3 regions of the Vibrio sp. Vf1514 genome follow, and region 2 is predicted to be linked to each of the others. Evidence: riboswitches for the same ligand, from Rfam matches in the RefSeq annotation. Region 2 holds a riboswitch; each other region holds the start of a gene.
The links. Region 2 has a riboswitch for thiamine pyrophosphate ahead of thiD (bifunctional hydroxymethylpyrimidine kinase/phosphomethylpyrimidine kinase). Riboswitches for the same ligand answer to the same signal wherever they lie in the genome.
Positions count from the first base shown of each region.

Region 1: it holds a riboswitch for thiamine pyrophosphate, as region 2 does, so the genes downstream of both, thiC (phosphomethylpyrimidine synthase ThiC) here and thiD (bifunctional hydroxymethylpyrimidine kinase/phosphomethylpyrimidine kinase) in region 2, are expected to answer to the same signal.
Region 3: it holds a riboswitch for thiamine pyrophosphate, as region 2 does, so the genes downstream of both, thiE (thiamine phosphate synthase) here and thiD (bifunctional hydroxymethylpyrimidine kinase/phosphomethylpyrimidine kinase) in region 2, are expected to answer to the same signal.

Region 1 is NZ_CP197267.1:3,138,897-3,144,758, reverse strand. Features, by position in the region: rRNA gene rrf (5S ribosomal RNA) at 27-142, shown strand; tRNA gene ACS18Q_RS14625 (tRNA-Asp) at 175-251, shown strand; tRNA gene ACS18Q_RS14620 (tRNA-Trp) at 310-386, shown strand; gene ACS18Q_RS14615 (multicopper oxidase domain-containing protein) at 660-2,042, shown strand; gene crcB (fluoride efflux transporter CrcB) at 2,181-2,564, shown strand; TPP riboswitch at 2,616-2,714, shown strand; gene thiC (phosphomethylpyrimidine synthase ThiC) at 2,824-4,773, shown strand; gene ACS18Q_RS14600 (thiamine phosphate synthase) at 4,777-5,862, shown strand, end outside.
Region 2 is NZ_CP197268.1:1,114,127-1,119,988, reverse strand. Features, by position in the region: partial or broken gene ACS18Q_RS19890 (ABC transporter permease) at 1-561, opposite strand, end outside; gene ACS18Q_RS19885 (ABC transporter ATP-binding protein) at 629-1,390, opposite strand; gene thiD (bifunctional hydroxymethylpyrimidine kinase/phosphomethylpyrimidine kinase) at 1,449-2,309, opposite strand; TPP riboswitch at 2,406-2,513, opposite strand; gene ACS18Q_RS19875 (MATE family efflux transporter) at 2,665-4,032, opposite strand; gene ACS18Q_RS19870 (helix-turn-helix domain-containing protein) at 4,154-5,002, shown strand; gene ACS18Q_RS19865 (carbohydrate ABC transporter permease) at 5,258-5,862, shown strand, end outside.
Region 3 is NZ_CP197267.1:1,990,015-1,995,876, reverse strand. Features, by position in the region: gene ACS18Q_RS09175 (pirin family protein) at 255-950, opposite strand; gene thiE (thiamine phosphate synthase) at 1,084-1,731, opposite strand; TPP riboswitch at 1,967-2,088, opposite strand; gene ACS18Q_RS09165 (ABC transporter ATP-binding protein) at 2,190-3,572, opposite strand; gene ACS18Q_RS09160 (ABC transporter permease) at 3,569-4,357, opposite strand; gene ACS18Q_RS09155 (ABC transporter permease) at 4,354-5,307, opposite strand; gene ACS18Q_RS09150 (ABC transporter substrate-binding protein) at 5,300-5,862, opposite strand, start outside.

The sequences.
Region 1 (5,862 bases), on a different replicon from region 2:
ACAGCTTTCCGAATTTTAAGAATTTGCTTGGCGACCATAGCGTTTTGGACCCACCTGACTCCATTCCGAACTCAGAAGTGAAACGAAACAGCGTCGATGGTAGTGTGGGGTCTCCCCATGTGAGAGTAGAACATCGCCAGGCTTTAAATTTAGACTCTTGAGTCTAACCAGTGCGGAGCGGTAGTTCAGTTGGTTAGAATACCGGCCTGTCACGCCGGGGGTCGCGGGTTCGAGTCCCGTCCGCTCCGCCACTTATTTAAGACCTCAGCAGAAATGCTGGGGTTTTCTTCAATCTGGAAGACCAAATTTAGGGGTGTAGCTCCAATTGGCAGAGCAGCGGATTCCAAATCCGCGTGTTGGGAGTTCGAATCTCTCCACCCCTGCCATTATTACAAAGCCTCAGCGAAAGCTGGGGCTTTGTTGTTTGTGGCTTTTGAAACAACTGGCATTGGACTACGTCAGCTCAGTCGTTTTTTGTAATCCAGCCATTCATCAGTTCCTGTATCGATTGACTCCTTGGTGTTACTCTTTACTCTGAAATCTCGCTGTGAATCCGAATTTGCTCGGTTTTTCTTTCAGATTTCAACGGCTCATCATTTACATTTTGTTGCGAATCAGTTTTATTACCAATCCATTAAACATTGTTATTAGGACTGGTTATGGATATCTCGCGTCGTCACTTTTTAAAAATTGGGTCAGCTTTCGGTCTCACCGCTGCATTACCAGCGTGTTCTTTGATTCGATTGGTCTCAAGCCCGGACGAATATGTTTATCAACTGACCGCTGAACCGGCGAACGCCACGTTAGTACCAGATTATTCGACACCCGTTCTCGGGTTCAACGGTTCCATCCCAGCTCCTATCATTCGTTGTCGCCAAGGACAGAAGGTGACGATCCACTTTACCAACAAGTTGGATGAACCGACGACTATACATTGGCACGGTCTACGCATTCCCATCGCCATGGATGGGGTGCCTTTTCTGAGTCAGCCTCCCATTCTACCCGGTGAGACGTTTACCTATGAGTTTACACCGCCGGATGCGGGTACGTTTTGGTACCACCCACACATGAATAGTGTCAAACAGCTCGGGATGGGCTTAGTGGGCTTGATCATTGTTGATGAGGCCGAACCTGTGGCCTTTGATCATGAATACCCACTCATGCTGAAACATTGGCATTTGGACAAAAAAGGTCAGTGGAAAGATTTAATGATCCCACGCTACAGTGCGCGGATGGGAACGCCCGGCGAGTGGGGGACTGTGAACGGTAAACACAATCCGCAATACACGATTAAACAGAATGCGACGGTGAGAGCTCGTATTGCCAACGTGGATAACACGATCACTTATCCAATCGCTGTCGAAGGTGCAGAGGCGTGGATCATTGCGATTGATGGCAACCCGGTCGAAACGCCATATCTGCTAACGCAACATAAAATTGGCCCTGGCATGCGTTTAGACATTGCCTTTATCGCGCCCAAAGCGGGTGAAACGGTTTATGTTCGGCAAATGAAAGGGAAGTTCGCTTTTCCGTTGTGTGAGTTCCTCTGTGAGGAGTCTTGGCTGGCCAATGGGAAATCCATCCCTCGATTACCATTGAATCCGATCGCCCCTGTAAAGCTGTATCAAGCGCAAGAAATCGATTTTGTATTTGAATGGGAAGGTGCAGTGACACCTGCGGATAAGCGTGGTCACGCTGTGCCCAATTTCTGGTTGGTGAATAAACGTGCGTGGGAAGGGATGAGTGCCGACCACATTCCTGAACCCTTGGCAAAACTGGAATTGGGAAAAACCTATATTTTCAATTTACGCAATGTCACGCAGTACCATCATCCTATTCACCTACATGGTCACACGTTTACAGTGTTGGAGCTTGATGGTCAAGTTCTGGAAAAACCGTTTCATACCGATACCGTACTGCTAGGCAAAAATGGCAGTGCCAAGGCAGCGTTTGTTGCCGACAACCCTGGACGATGGATGTATCACTGCCACGTGATCGAGCATATGAAAACCGGATTGATGGGTTTTATCGAAGTTGCTTAAATAAGTGACTCCTGTAACTTTTGTATTTCTTCGCACTTTGGCTATCTAGTGCTGTTATTGAAAACTATTTTTTTACCCGTACTGGCTCATTTTTCATCAATGAACCAGTACAATGATGGCAATACATTTGGAGGGCACATGGGACAATTTGCAATTTTAGGTTTGATTGCCATCGGTGGTGCTGTGGGTGCTTGTTCGCGTTATTTGGTTTCGGAATGGTGTGTGACACTCTTTGGGCGCAATTTCCCCTACGGCACGTTAACCGTTAACATCGTCGGTTCGTTCATTATGGGGTTGCTCATTGCATCTTTTGAAAATGAATGGTTAGCGCCATACCCTTGGCGTCAGATCATCGGGTTGGGCTTTTTGGGCGCATTGACCACATTTTCCACCTTTTCGATGGATAACGTGCTACTTATGCAACAAGGTGCGTTTTTTAAAATGGGTTTAAACGTGCTGCTCAACGTGTTGCTGAGTATCTCGGCCGCTTGGGTTGCGTACCAGTGGTTGGTCCGTGGTTGATTAAAAACTCTACTTTTCTGCTTGTTTAGCAATATCACTGCTCTATAATGATTTCACTTGTCGGAGTGCCATAAGGCTGAGACCGTTTATTCGGGATCCGTTGAACCTGATCAGGTTAGAACCTGCGAAGGGAACAAGAGAAGACAATCTCTGGCGATCTGTGGATCGTCGTATCTTCAGTTCCAGATCTGTCTGATCACCTCTTGTCGCATCTTTCCGCCAAGCATTTATCCCTAAAATCCTCATCAAGGAAAATGCTATGTCGAGTCGCAAACAAGCGAGACTGGAAGCCAAACAGTTTATTGAAACCCTCTCGGTACAGCCGTACCCCAATTCAAAGAAAACCTATCTGACTGGGTCGCGTGACGATATCCGCGTACCAATGCGCGAAATTTCGCTCGCCGACAGCTTGATCGGTGGTACGAAAGACGCACCCGTCTATGAACCGAACGAAGCGGTGTGTGTGTACGATACTTCAGGTGTATACACCGACCCAAATTACACTATCGATCTCTATCAGGGGTTGCCCAAACTGCGTGAACACTGGGTTATGGAGCGCGAGGATACCGAAGTTCTCGAGGGCATGAGTTCAGCGTACGCGCGTGAACGCCTCGCCGACCAGACTCTGGATGAATTGCGTTATGGCAACCTTCCTGTAATTCGCCGTGCGAAAGCTGGTCGTCGTGTGACGCAGCTGCATTACGCCCGTCAGGGGATCATTACACCGGAAATGGAATACATTGCGCTGCGTGAAAATATGGGGCGCCACCACTATCAAGATGAGCAGTTAAACCGCCAACATCCGGGGCAACACTTTGGTGCTCATTTGCCTAAAGCAATCACCCCTGAATTTGTTTGTCAGGAAGTGGCGGAAGGCCGTGCCATCATTCCATGTAACATCAACCACCCCGAATCGGAACCGATGATTATTGGCCGCAATTTCCTCGTGAAGGTCAATGCGAACATTGGTAACTCCTCCGTGAGTTCGTCGATTGAAGAAGAAGTTGAAAAACTGGTGTGGGCCACCCGTTGGGGCGGTGATACCGTGATGGATCTGTCGACCGGACGGAATATTCACGAAACACGAGAATGGATTCTACGCAATAGTCCGGTACCGATTGGGACCGTGCCGATGTATCAAGCGTTGGAAAAAGTGAACGGTATTGCAGAGAACCTGACTTGGGAAGTGATGCGCGATACGTTGTTAGAACAGGCAGAGCAGGGGGTGGATTACTTCACCATTCATGCCGGTTTGCTATTGCGTTATGTGCCGATGACCGCGAAGCGTGTCACTGGCATTGTGTCACGCGGTGGCTCGATCATCGCCAAATGGTGTCTGGCTCATCATCAGGAAAACTTCCTTTATACGCACTTCCGCGAGATCTGTGAGATTTGTGCTAAGTACGATGTGGCGCTGTCATTGGGCGATGGTCTGCGTCCGGGTTCGATTGCTGATGCCAACGATGAAGCGCAGTTTGCCGAATTGAGAACATTGGGCGAGCTGACTCAAGTGGCGTGGGAATACGACGTGCAAGTGATGATTGAAGGCCCAGGACACGTGCCCATGCATCTGATCAAAGCCAATATGGACGAACAGTTGGAACATTGTCATGAAGCGCCATTTTACACCTTGGGTCCACTGACGACCGATGTCGCGCCGGGTTATGACCACATCACCTCGGGCATTGGTGCTGCGATGATCGGTTGGTTTGGTTGTGCCATGTTGTGTTACGTGACACCCAAAGAGCACTTGGGGTTGCCCAATAAAGAAGATGTCAAAACCGGTCTGATTACCTACAAGCTCGCTGCCCATGCGGCCGATTTGGCCAAAGGGCATCCTGGCGCGCAGATTCGCGACAACGCGTTATCGAAAGCGCGTTTTGAATTCCGTTGGGAAGACCAATTCAACCTGTCGCTGGATCCAGTCACGGCGCGCGCATTCCACGATGAAACGTTGCCACAGGAGTCAGGAAAGGTCGCGCACTTCTGTTCGATGTGTGGCCCGAAATTCTGTTCAATGAAAATCTCGCAGGAAGTGCGCCGTACATACGCCAATGCTGACAGGATGGCCGGTGAACAATCGGTTGAGGTGAAAGTTTTCGACGATCCGCTGGAAGGCATGCGCCAGAAGTCTGAGGAGTTCTTAGCCACGGGCTCGGAACTGTATCACCCTGCGGTTGCATCTGCCGAGACGGTGACTGAGGAATAAATCGTGAAATTACTTATCCCATCTCAGTGTATTGAACTGACGGGAGACGTGCAGCGGGTGCTATTGCTCGCTGAACAACAAGGTTTTGCGATTGGACATATCGAGTTGGGCGTGAGCCCAACGCCTGATTTGCAACTTGTTGGCGACACGACTCTCCGTTTGTCTTGCAATTGGTTCCCCCATGTTCAGCCAGATGCTGATAGGGTGTTGCACTACGGTGCTGTGACTGATGATTGTGCGTCCACAGCAATGCATGACCGTTGGATTTTTATTGGCGACGAGCATCAGGGGTACGTGACCGACCATTGGCAACATTCTGATGAAGTCCGTTCCTTGCTTCAAGTCACCCCCTTGGAACCTCGTGACTATGGGCGTCATTTGGCATGGGTGCTGGCGTGTCTGAGTCTCGATTTTCCCATTGAAGATGCGTTGGTTTTGAGTCGAGCAGCATTGAATGTTTCACGTGAAACATGGCCAAGCGACTACCGACACTTTCCTCAACCACGCACCCAAGCTGAATTTTCTGCGTTTCCAACCCTGAAGTCGGCGTCATTGGGTGTGTACCCCGTGGTGGATGATGTCCGTTGGATTGCGCAGTTATTGCCACTGGGGATCACCACCATTCAACTGCGCATCAAAGACTCGCATCAAGCTGATTTGGAACAGCAGGTAATGGAAGCCATTCGTCTTGGGCGCGAGTTCGGGGCGCAGGTGTTTATTAATGACTATTGGCAGCTGGCGGTAAAGCATGGCGCTTATGGCGTGCACCTTGGGCAGGAAGATCTGCAGACGGTCGATTTGAAGATGCTATCGGACAATAACCTTCGGTTGGGTTTATCCACTCACGGTTATTTTGAATTGCTTCGCATTCACCAATTGGCGCCGAGCTACATTGCCTTGGGGCATATTTTTCCGACCACCACCAAACAAATGCCGTCCAAACCGCAGGGGCTGGTGCGCTTGGCGTTGTATCAACGACTGCTTGATTCGATGCCTTATGGTGACACCACGGGGGTGCCCAGTGTGGCGATAGGCGGGATTGATGCGCTTAACGCCGAGCACGTTCTGGCGTGCGGCGTCACCAGTATT
Region 2 (5,862 bases):
CCATTCGCCGACGACTGCGCCAATCGGCGCGATCACCACCGCGACACGGATACCCGAGGCCAAGGTTGGCAGCGCCGCAGGCAATTGAATGTGGCGTAGCAGTTGCCATTTCGACGCTCCCATGGTTTTGGCCAAATCCAGATAGCCGGTTGGGGTATTGCGTAAACCGTCGTAACAGCACGTCGTCACAGGAAAGAAGATGATGATTGCGGCCATCACCACTTTTGATGCGATGCCGTAACCAAGCCAAAGCATCAGCACCGGCGCGATAGCAAACACCGGAATTGCTTGGCTGGCGATAAGCAAGGGAAGCAGCCAACGTTTGAGCGGTTCGAACAGCAACATTTGCAGAGCAAACAGCAGCCCCATCGACAAGCCAAGCCCAAGACCCAGCAGGATTTCCTGCGCGGTGATCCAGGTGTGCGCAAGCAACACGTCGTAGCGTGAAATCAATCGATGCAGCACATCCACGGGGGCTGGCAAAATGAAGCTTGGCATCTGGAATACCACGACAATCAGTTGCCACAAGCCCAAGATGACCGCGGTGCTGATCGCCACACGTAGCATCGGATGCGTGACTCGTTCTTTCTTACGAATGCGTGTCGAGACGGCGTTGTATTGAGTCATCTCACGCATAATCGCTCTCCAGTTGATCCAAAATTGCTTGTTGCAAGGTGGCACATTCACCATCCAGCACGCGCGGGGGCAACGAATCTGGCGTTTGCAGATGTTGCGCGTGTGCGGGTGTGCCTTGCAGCACATACAATTGGTTGGCGAGACGAACGGCTTCTTGCGGATCGTGGGTAATCAGGACGACGGTTTTCCCTTGGAGCAGTGTGGCCGATAAGGTTTGCAGCTTATGGCGAGTCACCGCATCGAGCGCGGAAAAGGGTTCATCCATCAAAACGAATGGTTTGTCCTGCATCAGTGTGCGCGCCAGTGCCACGCGTTGACGCATTCCGCCGGAAAGCTGGGCGGGTTTGGCATCGGCGTAGTCAGCTAATCCAACCTGTTCGAGCAATTGCATCGCTCGCTGTTGCTCAACAACTTGATTTGAGCGAGCGTGAGAAAAGCGGGAACTCAGGCAGACGTTGTCGAACACGTTGAGCCACGGCAACAACAAATCTTGCTGCGCCATGTAAGCGATGCGGTTGTGCAGCGCAATGCCGTCTGTGGTCGTTAGTTCGCCTTGCCACATCACCTGCTCATCGAGCAGACCGGCGAGGTAACGCAACAGGGTGGTTTTCCCGCAGCCACTTCGCCCCAATAAGACGGTCCACTGCCCGGCAGGAAGGGTCATATTGACGCCTGCAAGTGTGGGTGTGGCACTGTCGTTGTATTGCAGACGGGCGTTGGTAAACTGAATGCCAATGCGATTCTCGGATCTCATTGCATTCATAGACTTCACTGTATTCATGGACTTCATCGTATTCACGGACGTCGTCGTATTAACGAACATTCGCGTGACCCGCAAAGAAGTGGTGAACCGGACCGCGACCTTGACCGACGTCTAGTTCATCGGCATGGGCGATGGCTTGAGAGATATACTGTTTCGCCAAATGTACGGCTTTGTGAAGGTTGTTGCCTTGGCCAAGGTAAGAGGCGATCGCAGAAGAAAGCGTGCAGCCTGTTCCGTGCGTATTTTGAGTTGGGAAACGTGTTGCTCGAATCAGTTCCACAGTATCTGGCGTGATCAGCAGGTCATTGCTGCTGTCATCATTTTCCAAATGACCGCCTTTGAGCAATATCGCTTTCGCACCAAGCGCACGAAGATCGTCAATCATCGCATTCATTTCAGCTTCAGAGTTGGGAACCGGTTTTCCCGTTAACGCAGCACCTTCTGGAAGATTGGGTGTGATGATGTCCGCAAGCGGAATGAGCGCTTCTTTTAACGTGCTGATTGCGGCGTGTTCGAGCAATAAATCACCGCTGGTGGCGACCATCACGGGGTCTATCACCAGGTGCTTGGGTTGGTACTGTTTAATTTTGTTCGCGACCACGTTGATGATATTGGCATCGGCCAGCATGCCGATTTTAACGGCCACGATATTGAGGTCGGTAAACACGGCATCGAGTTGGCTTTCCACATGATCGAGTGGAATTGGGAAAATGGCGGAGACGCCTTGTGTATTTTGCGAGGTAATGGCAGTAATGACAGAGCAGGCAAAACTGCCTGTTGCCGACATGGCTTTGATGTCGGCCTGAATGCCCGCGCCACCACCGCTGTCTGAGCCAGCGATCGTCAACACGACTGGCGGTGTTGTTGTGAATGGCGTTTGGTGTGAATAAGGCTGTGAATGCTGCGTCATGGTCGCTCCTATAACCAGACGTATAGGAACTGACTTTTACCGCGCTCGCCGATCGATTTCCCGATTAGCCGCTGCTCGCCAAAGGAAGTTCGGCGAAGGCAAATGCTGATAGTTCCCTACGTCAGTGCTAACTGAATCAGGTTCAACGGGTCTCGAATTTCGATCTCAGCCAACGCGTTCAGCGTGGCCCCCCGACTATTTCGCTTGGATGATAACAGGACACATCACCAAGGGATACGTTTTTTCAGTGTTCGTGTTTAAGGTGAATGATGGATCCGTGTGAATAGACTCGGTGCCATTAAACATGAATTGTGATAGAGCAATAACCGTTTTAGCGGCAGGATGAACTTTTTTTCTAACTTAGAACGATTTCATCAGTCAAATCTCGAAGCCAGACTTTTGTTCGATAGCGTCGCCAACACATAAACAACTTAATGAATTCTTCAACGAGCATGAGTGCGTAGACGTATTGGAAATCCATCTGCATGAAAAATGCGCCGACAGCTGTAATGGGTATACCACACAGCCACATTGCCACGAAATCGGTGCGTAAACAGAATGCATTGTCGCCTCCTGATCTTAAAATGCCATTGATCATAATCATGTTAATCATTTTCAGACTGACAGCGATACTTAGTATTGTTATTGCGGGTTTTGAGATTGGCAAAAATTGTTCTGAGTCCATTGCCAATAAGCGTAAAAGCAAAGGTTGTAGTAAAAGCAAAACAGCAGATGAAATAATACCGAGTAAGCCAAAGACCTTAGTAAACATCACGGATGTCTTGAATGCATCGTCATAATTTTTCCCGCCTAAACGTTGTCCAATCATGACAGAACAAGCGACAGAAAGCCCAAAGAACAACGAATAACACAGCGATTCAAATGGGCCTAATGTGCTGTATACCGCAAGTTCCAATGTTCCCATGTGGCCAAAAATCGTCTGATAGACCATTGTTCCCATGGCCCACAACAATGAGTTTGCAACAGCTGGAATGGCTAGTCTTCTATAAGTGATTCTAAGCGTGGCGCTATCTCTAAGTTGAGAGACTGACTGTAGCCAATGTCGTTTGATATGAAAGTAACTCAAAAAAACGGCAAGCTGGACAATCCTTGATATTGTGGTCGCTAAGGCGGCTCCAGCAACACCTAATGCTGGCATACCAAGATTTCCAGATATAAGACCGTAATTCAGTATGATGTTGATGGCGATCGTCATTACTGCGATAAGTAAGGGTGTAAAAGCGTCATTCGTAGAGCGCATGGTTGATTCGAATACGATAACTAAATGGGTCAGAAGTAATACGGGGGATGCGTACCACAGATATTCAGAACCGAGTCGGACGACATTCATGTCATTGGTTTGGATATGAAGTATATGATCCGAAAACACAACAAATATGACACTGATGGGGGTCAAAAGAATCGTTCCGGCTTTGATAGCAATTATGGTGACCGTTTTGGCTGATGTTGGGTCGTTCTTCCCCCAAAATTGTGCAATTAAAATGCCACTTGCAGTCGATAGCCCCGCCATAAGCATGATAGCGACAAAGTGCCATTTAGACGCAAGACCGACCGCCGCGGTCGCTTCTGTCCCAAAGTTACTCACCATCAATACGTCAGCTAAAGACAGTATTGCGACTAAAGCACTTTGTATTGCAACGGGCAGACCGATTCTGACCGTTTGAGAAAGCAAATTTTTGTCTTTATTATCGATTTGAAACATGTAGGCTACGTCTCATCGTTGAATGAATTTGGATGTGCGAACTTTAAGCGAACGAATAACGATTGAGAATGTTGTGTTCAGGTGAAAATCTGTTCGAATCCGTCATGTGAGAGGTTAAGCAATGTGTAAAATTTGGAATGATGAAGTTTATCTTGCTGCCGAATGTGAAGAGCGCTTCCTTGTTGCGTCCGATATCGCAGAGATGAAGCAGTATGATATTTTCATGGCTGGTCTTGCTCATCTTAAAGAGGGTTATCGAGTCGAGCGCTCTCGGCCTGATATTCATACTGTGCTGGTGACATTAGAAGGCGCGGGAGTACTTTCTACAGATGAAGGTGTTTTTGATATATTGCCCAATACAATCACAGTACTACCGAGTGAGAAGCCATTTTGTTTTGAGCTTGCTTACCCATGCAAGTCTTGGAAAATGGTTTGGCTCCTTTTACATAGTTCAGACACTTGGACAAATTTGTTACGAATCAATCGTCCGGTTATTCACTTTGATGCTTGTGAATCTATTTGGTCTCTTACTTCGTTGATTTACAGAGAAATTGGCGGCCGTTCTGCTTTTAGGAACATGATGCTAAGTGAGTTGGCGAAAGTACTGTCTAGTGTTACCGCGAATATTTCAGATACTCATATGCGGGTACTTAGTGTGTTGAATAGCGTCGAATCGCAACTGCATCTTGATTGGAAAGTATCGACAATCGCTGAACTTACTTTTCTGAGTGAAGAACAGTTAAATCGTGTTGTTAAGCAGCTTGTTGGTATGTCGCCGCGTGATTATCTTTTAACTTTACGCATGAAAAAAGCGACGGATTTGCTGAGCCACAAAGATTGGTCGATAGCGATGATTGCTTTACGATTAGGTTACAAAGACCCTAATAACTTCACTCATCGGTTTAAAAAGCACTTTGGAAAGCCGCCTACTCACTACAGAGCATCATTATTACCAAGCAAATTAACTTAAATTCGTAACGTTTCGATTTTGTTGGATTCTCATAAGTAGGTGAGAATCTTGTTTCTTTAACAAAGCGGACATATGTGGGCTTTGATCACAAATGATAGGGTGGAGAGGTGCTGTTTATTGATCCGTTTCACATTAACCTTATGTGACGCTTATAGTTGATTGCGATGACAAAATCGTAACGTTAAGATTTGTTCGGGAATGAGATGAATTAGTCTGACTGAACTAGTTGAAGGTTGGACGTTATTGGGAGTTTTTATGTTTAACTTAACGTTAAAGCAGCAGCAGAGGTTGATTATCGTCATGTTCTTGGCGATACCATTGACATTACTATTTACCTTTTCGTATTACCCTGCCAGCCAACTGTTTTACATGAGTGTTACCGACTGGGATGGTTATGCACCAGTCAAAAATTTTATTGGTCTAGAAAATTATACGTACTTATGGGAAGAACCTGATCAGTTGAATCCTTTGTTAGTGACGTTGTACTACTTTGCAGGCGCGGTCATTCAACTGACTCTGTCACTGTGGTTTGCTGTACTGGTCAATTCCAAACTCGCTGGCCGGAATTTGTTTAAGACACTACTTTTTATCCCGTTTGTTTTGAATGCAGTCGCGGCCTCGATGGTTTTTCAAATTTTCTACCAAGTCGATGGCGCGTTAGATAGCTTCTTGATCTTGATTGGTTTGGATGATTGGATTAAGCCTTGGTTAATGGATCGCAATGTTGTTAACTGGGCGCTTGTTGCAGCATCGATTTGGCGTTATTTGGGCTTTAACCTAATTCTATTTTTTGGTGTCTTACAGTCGATTCCGCAAGACCAATATGAAGCCGCACGAATTGAAGGGGCTAGTGAATGGCA
Region 3 (5,862 bases), on a different replicon from region 2:
TTTGTGTTGCGCCGAAAGGTCAATGCGTGGCGACAGATGAAAGTCTGTCGCTGGCATCATGCGTTCACCCTTCACGGTGCGTCAATCTGATTCAAAACTCGTCAATTTAAACGCATTCTAGATCAGGAAATGTAAAAATGGAACCGGTTTCTGTAACCGGTTCCATTTTGAGGTAGAGACATAAAAACGCCGCGAACTCAAAGTCCGCGGCGTATGGGGTGACGTTGCTCACGCGTTGCGTGGCTGGTGCGCGTTTAGGGCAAATCGAACACCAAGGCTTTCACTGGCAAGTCACTGTCGTTGCGCAGTTCAAGTTGACTCTCTTTGGCGATTTTCGCGCCATCGCCCGGATTCAGCGTCACGTCGTTGATGGCCAGTGTGCTGTCGATTTGGTGCACGTAAACGCGGCGACCTTGTGGCACATCGTAAGTCAGTGCGCTATGAGGCGCCAAAATCAGTTGCAATAGGCGCGCATCTTGTTTGATGTGCAGCGTGCCATCTTCACCCGTTGGGGTGGCGATGGTGGTGAGGCCCGGCGCTTGACCAAAGTCTTTTTGCTGGTAACCCGGTTCGCCGCCAAAGCTGTTTGGCTGAATCCAGATTTGCAGAAAGCTTAGTGACTCGCTATCGGAGGCGTTGAACTCGCTGTGGTAAATGCCGCGACCGGCAGACATCAACTGGAACTCACCTGCAGGCAGGGTTTTGATGTTGCCCGCGCTGTCTTTGTGCGCAATGGTGCCGCTGAGCACATAGCTGATGATCTCCATGTCGCGGTGACCGTGGGTTTCAAAACCGGCGCTGGGGGTGACTTTATCGTCGTTGATCACGCGCAGTTCCGAAAATCCCATGTGTTTCGGGTCGTAGTAGCTACCAAATGAAAAGGTGTGTTTGCTATCCAACCAGCCAAAGTTTGCGCGGCCGCGTTGTTCTGCTTTTCTTACTTCGATCATGCTCTGCTCCTTCGACTTGGCGGACCAAATCGTATTTGGTGTTGGGGGAGGGAATGCTTCACTCCCTCAGGCTTGATACTCAGTCTAGTGCTTTCGAGCAGGCGTCAACAGCCGTGCAACTTGTTGTGGTCGTTCAATAATTTCGAACAAGCGAATTCGTGCGATTTTGTTCGATTAGCAAACGCAGCTCGCGAGCGGCTTGTTGTGGGTCAGGCGCATGGCTAATCGCCGATACCAGCGCGATACCGTGCACGCCTGTTTGGGCGACCGCCGCGATATTGCTGGTGTTCAAGCCACCGATCGCCACCATGGGTAAACGGCTGCGCGCCATCGCCCAGTTCAGGCCATCCAGCCCCCAATGTTTAACGGTATTGGTTTTGGTCGGCGTGGCGAAAATCGCACTGAGGCCGAGATAATCGACCGGAAGCGACTGCGCTTGTTCAAATTGTTGCTCGTTCTCAACCGACAACCCAATCAGTTTATCCGGGCCAAGCAGTTGGCGCGCCAGCGTGGCGGGCATGTCGCTTTGCCCCAAGTGCACGCCATCGGCATCCACGGCCAAGGCCACGTCAACGCGATCATTGATGATCAAGGGCACACCGCTGCCGCTTAGCACCGCTTTCACTGCCGCCGCACGTTCGATAAAAGTCCGTACGTCGCCCTGTTTTTCGCGCACTTGCACCAGTGAAACGCCGCCAGCGATGGCTTGTTTAACGACACGGCATAGGGTGTTGAGGTCTTGCTGATCATCAGTGACCAAGTAGAGGGTGTAGGGCATCATGCGGTCGCCTCCGTGGTTTTGAGTGGATCGTTGTACGCATCGTTGTCGCTGGCAGAACCGGCCAGCGTGAGAACCGTTGAGGTGTGACATTGCAGGTTTGAATGAGGCATTGGGGCTCCTAGTCTTCGACGGTCAGGAACCGGTTTAGCGCCACAACACGAGGGAAGGATTCGAGTGCTGGGCGGCTAAAGCCATACGCTGTACGAGGCGCTCACATCATTGGGGCGCATCACATCGCGAAGCGTACATAGTTCCCTACGTCAGTGCGAACTGAATCAGGTTCTACGGGTCTTGCATCGCTGCCGCAAGGGCAGTGGGTGGCAATCTCAGCCCAAGTGGGCTCCCCGACTATCAGCGTCGATGATAGCAGATGTGTGGCGCGCGGAGCTAGGCTCGCGTGATGTTGCCGCTGAACATGCAGGAAGCTGAACGAGCAGGAGTCAGCGGCAACGGGCAGGTTAGAGGCGAATGATCTGATGACAGCTTTTACTCAGCGCCACTTTGTCGTGACTGATCAACACCAGCGCGCAGCCCATTTCCTGCGTCAGCGCCGTCATGAGCTGCAACGTGCTGGCGGCCGTCACGGGGTCGAGGCGCGAAGTGGGTTCATCGGCAATCAAGAGTTTGGGTTTCATCAACAATGCGCGCAAAATTGCAAAGCGTTGCAGCTCGCCCCCGGACACTTGAGTCACTTTGCGCCCGAGCAGTTGCATCGACAATTTGAGCTTGGCCATCAGCGGCTCAATACGAGTTGGGTCGATGGTGTGACGCTGACATAAATCGCTCAGCAGTGTGTGCAGCGTTGCACTTTTCGGCAGCGCACTTGGTGGATCTTGATACAGCTTGAGCACATCGCCTGTCGCAAACGGTGTGGTGTGCCGCAACGTGCCGCCGGTGGCACGTTTGAGGCCGACCAGAATGTCCGCCAATGTGGATTTGCCACACCCGCTGTCTCCGCTGATGCCCAGAATTTCGCCCTGTGCGATGGAAAAATTAAGCTGTTCAAACAGCGTGCGATCGCCGTAATGCATACTCAGATTTTCTACGTGCAGCACCGGCTGACCAACGGTCGGTAGTGATGCGCTTGGCCAGAAACGCGGGTCGGCGGCGATCAGCGCTTTGGCGTAGTCCGATTGCGGCGCGCTCAGCACTTGTTGCGCAGGCCCTCGCTCTTGCACCACGCCTTTTTTCATCACGATGATTTCGCCGCCCAATTGCTGCGCGACTTCAATGTCGTGCGTGATGGTCAGCACCGCACCGCGCTGTTTATGGCTGAGCAACTGCGCGATGATTTGGTCGCGGCGGCTGACGTCCAAGCCTTTGGTTGGCTCATCGGCAATCAGCAATTCGCCACCGGCTTGGGTCGCGCACAAATAGGCCACGCGCTGCGCCATTCCGCCGGATAACTGATGCGGGAATTTCGCCATGTCGTCACCCAGTTCAACGCCCTCAAATGCCGCTTGGGTATGGGTGTGCGCTTGCACGGGATCGCCATTGACCACCTCGTGCACTTCGCGCACCTGTTCGCCCACCGCCATCAACGGGCTTAGCGCGTACCACGGCTCTTGTGGCAAAACGGCCAGCTTTTTTCCCCACAGCTGTTGGCGCGCGTCGTGGCTAAGATCGCGCTGCGCGTCGCCAAATAGCGTCACGTCGCCCTGCATGGTCAGCGTTTCCGGCAAGGTGCCGATAATGGCGTTGGCCATCAGGCTTTTGCCCGAACCGGTTTCGCCCAAAATCGTGACCGCTTCACCGCGACGAAGCTCAAATGACAGCGGTTCAACCAAGGTTTGCTCACCAGCTTGAATCGACAACTGTTCGACGTTCAATAACACACTCATGCCTGCTTTCCTCGCGCCAACAGGTGAAAACTCATCACTAACAAAAACACCACCACAATCGGTTGAACCAGCACCCACGGCGCCTGTTGGTAATAGCGGAACAGCTCGACCATCATCAAACCGAGTTCGGCCGCAGGCGGCTTAAGGCCAACGTACAAAAAGCCAATGGAGGCCAGTGCCAGAATGGCGTTGCCAGCACCAAAGCAGCCGAGGGTAAACAGGTCAGTGCGCAGCTCCGGCCACAGGTGGCGTTTGAATTGATAACAAACGCCAAAACCGTACAAACGCGAGGCTTCGATTTCGGGCGAACGCAACAAGCTCAAGGTGCGGCTGCGCACGACGCGGAAATATTCCACCCATAACATCAACGAGATAGCGAGATAGAGGATCAAAAACGAGCCCGGCACCATGGCGCCAAACAGCAGCACCAGAATCAGCCCCGGCATGGCGAGTAACATATTGACCAACCACGAGAGCGACTTATCCCACCAGCCGCCTTTCCACGCGGCGGTCACGCCGGCTAGCAAACCCAAAGCGGCCGAGGTGACCACACTCACCACCGCCATCAGCAGGGAGGTACTCACGGCGCTTGCTAAGCGGGCGTAGTTGCTGCGGCCATAATGATCGCGCCCCAGCGGCTCCTGCCATGAGGGCGAGGCAAAGGCTTGCGCCAAGGATTGCTGCGCGGGATCGCCGCGGTAAATCAGGGCTTCAAAGAGAGCAAAGACCACCAACGCGGCGAGAATGCTCATGCCGACCCATTGACTGCGCGAGAACTGTTTCATGCCATCACCGCCTTGGTCGCCAAACGCTGACGTGGATCGAGCCAGTACTGCGCGATATCGACCAGCGTGTTGATGGCCACAAACAGCAGCCCCATCAACAGCGCCGCCCCTTGAATCATGGGAATGTCACGACGAAAAATCGCGTGTGACAACGCGTGGCCGATGCCCGGCCAAGAGAACAGCGATTCAATCATCACAATGCCTTCGACTAAACTAACGGCCTGAATGCCGACAAACGCCATCACTGGCAGCGTAATATTGAGCTGCGCGTGACGGGTAAACGCTTGCTGATGGTTCAGCCCTTTTAAGCGCGCGAATTGAAAATAAGGCGAGTTCAGGACCTGATGTGTCGCGTTGCGAATCATTCGACTCGACATCGCAGCCATGCTCAGCGCCAGCGCCAATGCAGGCAGCACCAGATATTCGACGCTGCCAAACCCGGCAACGGGGAACAGGTTGAAATGGAGCGCAAACACCAACACCAACAACAAACCAATCAGAAACACTGGCTGCGCCTTGATGATGATAGACCCAAACAGCGCCGCGTGATCGCTCCACTGATTGGCGCGGCGACCGCAATACAGCCCCACCGGAATGGCGATCAGCAGCGACAGCGCTGTTGCGGCCGCAGCCAGTAGCAAGGAATGCCCCAGCTGGTGCGAGAGCGCAGCGATCACCGGCTCACCGCTGACCAGCGAATTCCCGAGATTAAAATGCAGCAGATCCCATAACCAATTGAAATACAGCTCAAATCCAGAGCGATCCAGCCCCAATTCTGCCTGCACCGCTTGCGCGGCTTCGGCGTTCACGTAGTCATAACCGTAACGCCCGGCGGCGATGCGGTAGGCGATGTCACCCGGAATCAGTCGCATCAACACGAAGGTCAACGTGCCGACCGACCACGCCACAAACAGCGCTTGGTACAAACGAGATAGCAAAATCTTAGTCATGGAAACGCATCTCCGACACGCGGTAATTGATTTCAAACGGGTCGAATGAGAACCCGTCGAGGTGGCGATTGACCGCGACGATCTGGCGGTAATAGGTCACCGGGATCAGCGGCATTTCGTCGGCCAGTACCGTGGCGGCTTGCTGTGCTAACTGGCGATACTGCGCCGGGTCGGCTTCGCCGGAGAGTTGTTCGAGCAACGCGCTAAAGGTGTTGGAGGACCAGTGCATCGGCCCCCAGTCGGCGCCTTTCTCGGTTGCAAAATCGTTCATCAGGAGCGGCAGGGGATCGGCCAACGTGCCGAAGTTGCGGGCGATGAGCGCCATCTCCAAGCTGTTGTCGTGGTGCTTGGCTGGAATGGCACTGGAGTTATCAATCGAGATCTGCACATCGATGCCCAGTTCGCGCCATTGGGCTTGCAGCGCGGTGGCGATGAGCGGCAGCTCTGGGCGGTCTGCGTAAGTCACCAACTGCACGCGAAATACCTGGCCGTCGCGTTGCAACAGCCCTTGCGCATTGGCATGCCACCCTTGTGCGCTCAGCAACGCTTTGGCTT